Zymomonas mobilis subsp. pomaceae ATCC 29192: one gene and its partner. The protein of the gene in region 2 interacts with the protein of the main gene of each other region in a pairwise test. Links are inferred from orthologs where the notes say so. Each region holds a gene or a part of one and is shown on either strand. Other genes may lie near its edges.

Region 1 (3,265 bases), 410 kb from region 2 along the record:
GCAGAAACGAAGACGAGTCCTACTGATGATACCTCTGGTGATGAGGATAAAGAGAGCGAAGCCGGTTCATCAAGCGAACAAGATAGTCCGCAAGAAGAATCGGGTGGTGAACCACAGGAAATGCGCGGACAAGGTCAAGGGGATGAGTCCGATACTAGCGCCCATAACCCGGATCGGGACGGAAGCGATCAAGAAGAGCTGGCAACAGAGGGCGGCGATGAAGAAGGCGAAGGTCTCAGCCCAAATGCCACAGCAGGTAAAAATCAGGAAGAGGACAGCTTTCAGTATAAAATTTTTACAACCGCACATGATGAAATTGTTGCAGCGCATGATCTTTGTGACGAAGAAGAGTTACAGCGGCTACGAGCCTATCTTGATCAGCAACTAAGCCACCTTCATGGGGTCGTAACCCGTTTGGCCAATCGTCTACAACGGCGGCTTCAGGCACAACAAAATCGTAGCTGGGATTTTGACCAAGATGAAGGTTTATTAGATGCTGCGCGATTATCGCGTATTATCGCTAATCCTCTGTTACCTCTCAGCTATAAAATCGAGCGTGAAGCCTCTTTTAAAGATACGGTTGTTACTCTTCTTATTGATAATTCTGGTTCGATGCGGGGAAGGCCGATTTCAATCGCCGCGATTTCAGCTGATATTCTAGCAAGGACGCTGGAACGTTGCGGAGTGCGGACAGAAATTTTAGGCTTTACGACGCGGGCTTGGAAGGGCGGCAGCAGTCGTGAAGACTGGTTAAATGCCGGTCGTCCACCGGCCCCAGGGCGGCTTAATGATCTGCGTCATATTATATATAAAGAAGCAGATGAACCTTGGCGTCGCGCCAAAAATTCACTCGGTCTAATGATGCGGGAAGGGCTTTTAAAAGAAAATATTGATGGGGAAGCTTTAATATGGGCGCATAATCGTTTACTGGTGCGCCCAGAGGATCGGCGAATATTAATGGTTATTTCTGATGGTGCCCCTGTCGATGATTCCACGCTTTCTGTTAACAGCAGTAGTTATCTTGAAAAGCATTTAAGACAGGTTATCAATTGGATTGAAAATAAATCACCTGTGCAATTGTTGGCCATCGGGATCGGGCATGATGTAACCCGTTATTATCGGCGTGCGGTTACTTTGATGGATGCTGAACAGCTGGGCGGCGCGATTGTGGAGCAGCTGGCTGCTCTTTTTGATGACCGTAAAAGTAAAACTTCCAGTTAAAATTGAATATGTATTTTCTTTATATAAACGAAAAAGCCTGACTAAAAAGTCAGGCTTTTTTGCTTTATTCTATTTTTCATAAATCTTAAAATGGGACATCATCGTCTAAATCAATACCAAAAGGGTCGTGGCCTTCGTTCTTATTGCCACCCGCTGGGGTATTATTGTCAAAATCACCGTTGGTCTTGCCCCAATCGTTATTTTGATGGCCCGCATTACTGGAACCAAAATTATTATTGCCGGTGTTGCCGCCAAATCCACCACTACTGCCGCCGCCAAAATCGCCGCCGCTACGACTATCCAGCATGACAAGCTGCCCATTGAATCCTTGTAAAATGATTTCAGTGGTATAGCGATCCTGACCCGATTGATCTTGCCATTTGCGCGTTTGCAATTGGCCTTCGATATAAACTTTACTTCCCTTGCGAAGATATTGTTCGACAACTTTTACCAGACCTTCACTGAAGATCGAGACAGAATGCCATTCTGTTTTTTCACGTCGTTCACCCGTATTACGGTCGCGCCATGTTTCTGACGTTGCAATACGCAGATTGGCCATCCGGTTACCGTTACTAAAGGTTTTGATTTCAGGGTCACGCCCCAAATTACCCAGTATGATGACCTTATTAACGCTGCCTGCCATAACTTATGAGAATCCTTCAAAAAATCCGATATTGTCTTCCTTTAAACAAAAAGCCCTAAACAAAAAAGCACACTGTGGCGTAATTTAAGAATGACCCAACAAATCACGCCACAGGGCTAAAATATTATGTTTATGTCGACTTTAAAGTCCAAACATTCGGGCTACATGGAAAACAACGGTTGCAGCAATATAAGCAAGACCAAAGAGATAGGCCAGCGTGAACAAAGGCCACTTCCAACCATTCGTCTCACGTTTAATGACCGCAATCGTGGCAAGGCATTGCGGTGCAAAAACAAACCATGCCAAGAACGCTAAAGCTTGAGATAAAGGCCATCCTTTGCGCAAGGTATCGATTAAGGATTCCTGCGTTTTTTCTTCATCACTGCTATCAATGGAATAGACTGTAGCTAGTGCACTAACGGCTACTTCGCGTGCTGCCATCGCTGGAATGACGGCCATCGTCATCGCATGGTTAAAGCCTGCTGGCTTCATGATCGGATCAAGGGCTGCTGCTACCCGACCTGCAATAGAATATTCACTCTGTGGCACGCCTTCAGGGGCTTGCGGGAAAGCCAAAACCGCCCATAACGCGATAGATACCGTTAAAATAGTGGTTCCGGCGCGTTTCAGGAAAATCAGGGCACGTTGCCACAAACCCAAAACAATATCTCGCCAGATAGGCATCTGATAACGCGGCATTTCAATGAGGAAAAGACCTGCCTTTCCTTTTGCCAGCGTATAGCGGAAAATCAAGGCGACTAACATGGCTGCACAAATTCCGGCGACATAAAGCAGGAACATGACCAAGCCTTGTAACCCTATTCCAAAACCGACATTTTTGGCAGGGATGAAGGCCCCGATAATCACCGAGTAAACCGGTAATCGTGCCGAGCAGGTCATTAAAGGGGCAATCAATATGGTCGTTAGCCGGCTTTTAGGGTCTTCAATAGTCCGCGTTGCCATAATACCCGGAATAGCACAGGCAAAAGAGGATAATAGAGGAATAAAGGCCCGTCCGGTTAGGCCTACTCGTGCCATCATCCGATCCATCAAGAAGGCGGCTCTGACCATATAGCCTGACCCTTCCAACAGAAGGATAAAGAAAAACAGGATAAGAATTTGGGGTAAAAACACCAAAACTGATCCGACGCCCGCAATGATACCATCTACCACCAAAGATCGTATCAAGCCTTCAGGCAATAACGGTCTGATAAAATCTTGAAGGGCTGTAAAGCTATCTTCGACCCAGCTGATCGGTGCTTCTGACCAGGCAAAAACGGCCTGAAAGACAAAGAACATCAATCCGGCTAAAATGATAGGGCCTAGAAAAGGATGAAGGACGATATTATCAACCTTCTTCGACCATCCTTGCGGTTTATGGGTTACCTCGGTAACCGTTTT
Region 2 (3,244 bases):
ACGCACCCAAAAATTTAAGATTAGTAATAAAAGAACATCCTCTTGATAATGGAGTACGCGATTGGTGCTCTGAATCCTTTGCTATTGCTAAACGATTGGGGATTGCTGATCGGATTGACTATATGGAGCGAGGCGATATCGCTCTTGTTACCCAAAAAGCGCAAGCCTTAGTCACGATCAATAGCACCTGTGGCACGCTAGCATTAAATTGTAATGTTCCCGTAATTACCTTGGGACAGGCAGTCTATGATATTATAGGTGTGACATATCAGGGAGAACTGGACAATTTTTGGGAAAATCCCGGTAAACCAGATCAGGAAATTTTTTCAGCTTTTAAACGTGTTCTGATTGAACGCTGTCTTGTCCCGGGTGGATTTTTTTCGGAAGAAGCGTTAGCTAAAGTGATGAAGGGGGTTCTGACACGATTACAGGCGGCTTGCCCAATAGAGCCCAGTCTTGTCCGATCTATAAGCAGGTCTTCTTCCTCTTCTTTAGTTTCTTCTCCTCCAAGGTTAGTTGCTTCCGCAGGCCATGCTCCAAATCTATCTCTGCCACCCCAATAAAACTTATATTTTTTAAGAAATTAGAAAAAATTATACGGATCAACATCTATGGTGATCCGTATAGAGGAAGGAATGTCTACTGTACTTAACCACTTCCGAATAATTTTTTGTACTGCCACTGTTCTTTTGGCTTGTACCAATAAGCGATAACGGTAGCGACCGCGTAATTGCATCATGGGAGCAGGGGCAGGACCGAAAATTTCCATATCGGTTCTTATAGGCGCCGTGTGTCCTAACCTGTGAGCTATAGCTTCTGCCACGTCCTGTTTTTCAGACGAGATAATTAAGGCAACATACCTTCCAAAGGGTGGTGCCTCGGTTATTTCTCTTACGTCCATTTCTGCCTGATAAAATTGTTCGCGATTTCCTGAGATCAAGGCTTGAATCACGGGGACATCTGGCTCGTAGGTCTGAATAAAAACATGACCCATTAAATCGCTTCGTCCTGCCCGTCCAGCGACCTGAGCAATTTGTTGAAAACTATGTTCTGAAGCGCGCAGATCACCGCCTTGTAACCCTAAATCAGCGTCCACTACCCCTACTACAGTTAATCGGGGGAAATGGTATCCTTTGGTAACAAGTTGTGTTCCTACAATAATATCAATGGCCCCTTGTTCCATCTGATCAATGAATGCCGCGGCTTGTATCGGGGTCGTCAAAGTATCTGACGTCACTGTTGCAATACGCGCTTCAGGAAAAAGGATTGAGGCTTCTTCCGTAATTCTTTCTACGCCGGGACCACAGGCAACAAGGGCATCTTTTTCATGACATTCTGGACAATGATCTGGAATGGTTGTTGTGAACCCACAATGGTGACAGATCATTTGCCCTTGTTGTCTATGTTCAACCATCCATGCGGTACAATGTGGACATTGAATACGATAGCCACAGTGGCGACATAGCGTTAGAGGAGCATAACCCCGCCTATTTAAAAAAAGCAGGCCCTGTTCGTGACGGACTAAGGCCTCTTTTAGCGATTTTACCAAAGGTTCTGCTAACCAGCGACCACGGGGTAGAGGATGTTCTAATAGATTAATGGCGTGGATATTGGGTAATCCAGCTGAACCATGCCTTTTGGGTAATTTGATCTCTTTATAATGCCCTAATTTTACTTGCAGGACAGTTTCGAGGGCTGGTGTTGCAGAGGCCAAAATAGCCGGAATTTCTTCAAATTTGGCACGCATGACAGCGACATCACGTGCCTGATAACATACGCCGTCTTCTTGTTTAAAACTGGTCTCGTGGGCTTCATCAACAATAATGAGTCCCATATTTTTGAAGGGTAGAAATAAGGCTGATCTGGCTCCAATAACAACCTTGGCTTTTCCTGATACGATGGCACGCCATGCCTGTCGTCGTCGAGATTGAGAAAGATCGGAATGCCATGCAACAGGTTTGCAGCCAAAACGGCTAGAAAATCGGGTTAAAAAAGGCTCGGTTAACGCAATCTCAGGTAATAAAATAAGGGCTTGTTTCTGATCCTTTATAGCCTGTGCTACAGCTTCGAAATAAACTTCGGTTTTACCCGATCCTGTGACACCATCTAAGAGAAAAGGTCTAAATTTACTTTCTTCTACAGCGGATCGCAGTTGATCTGCTGCTTCTTGTTGTTGTCGTGACAAAACGGGTAATTTGAAATTGGGATCGGGTATGGCTATTATTTCATCTGCCTTAACCTCTAGAGCCGCTAAGGCGCCCTCCTTAATTAGCCCTCGGATAACAGCGACTGAGACATGAGCAAATGTTGCTAATTCATTTATTTGACCTTTTTTTCCTGACAGCCTTTCCAAGGCTTGCTTTCGTAAAACCGTCAGACGTGTGGGAATATTTCCGGTAGGATAATATTCGTGGGTAATTTTCGTATTCATCAATGGTGGCGGTAACGGTAATCCCATGCGTAAAATCGCACTTTCTGAGGCCATATAATAAGCAGCAACCCAACTTATTAGGCGTCGATAAGAGCGTTTGGCAGGAGGCAAATCGTAAATTTCACTGATAGATCTCAACCTTGATTCTGGGATAATATCATTTTTTAAAGGAAGCGTATCCCAAACCATACCTGAAATCTGGCGGGGCCCTAAAGGGATACGTACGATGCTACCCGGGACGATATCCTTTCCCACCGGCAAGGTATAAGTGAGAATCCCCAAAGAAGGATTTGTCGTCAAAACAGGAATACGAAGCTTCACAAAAGCCTTATCTCATTAAAAAACCTTATTATTGATAAGGTTTGTTTATATTTGCTTTATTTTCTTATTTTAAAGCACTCAATTAATAAAATTATAGGCAGCTTAAAAGAAGATTATAGAAACTTACTCTTTAGATTTCTGTCCAACATACAAAATGAGCGAGCGGGTAAAGAAATTTACCCGCTCGTAAAATAATATTGATTTTAAATTTAGTAGCAAAATCTCATAGGGACATAATCGCCAATATATGGATCCCATTGCATGCGTGTACCACAACCTCCATAATATCCGTAGCCCCCATAGCCATAGGCACCATTAGCAATAAGTGCACCTGTCATAACGCCTAATGCGCCCATACCAAAAGCCGCTCCAGGTCCCCAGCCGCCACGATAGCCATGGTAATAACCACCACCGCCCCAGCCACCGCCACGGAAGCCTCTATCACCCCGAAAACCGCCACCCGGACCACCACCAGGTCCGCCACGGAAGCCA

What was found.
Region 1: the proteins of ZYMOP_RS06160 (region 2) and ssb interact in binary tests that used the Escherichia coli proteins (3 or more experiments, as listed by UniProt). The link is inferred for Zymomonas mobilis subsp. pomaceae ATCC 29192 from one-to-one orthologs.

Annotation. Positions count from the first base shown.
Region 1 is NC_015709.1:1,816,680-1,819,944, forward strand. What follows is about bases 86-3,019. They hold ssb (single-stranded DNA-binding protein), read right to left. Parts: upstream 1,865-3,019; coding sequence 1,307-1,864; downstream 86-1,306. Other genes in these bases: cobT (cobaltochelatase subunit CobT), read left to right, coding at 86-1,221; feoB (ferrous iron transporter B), read right to left, coding at 2,006-3,019. In the rest of the region: more of cobT, read left to right, coding at 1-85; more of feoB, read right to left, coding at 3,020-3,265. UniProt on the Escherichia coli protein: Plays an important role in DNA replication, recombination and repair. Binds to ssDNA and to an array of partner proteins to recruit them to their sites of action during DNA metabolism. Acts as a sliding platform that migrates on DNA via reptation.
Region 2 is NC_015709.1:1,406,528-1,409,771, forward strand. The notes cover bases 169-3,081. They hold ZYMOP_RS06160 (primosomal protein N'), read right to left. Parts: upstream 2,753-3,081; coding sequence 584-2,752; downstream 169-583. Other genes in these bases: ZYMOP_RS06155 (capsule biosynthesis protein), read left to right, coding at 169-563; ZYMOP_RS06165 (hypothetical protein), read right to left, coding at 2,962-3,081. Also shown: more of ZYMOP_RS06155, read left to right, coding at 1-168; more of ZYMOP_RS06165, read right to left, coding at 3,082-3,244.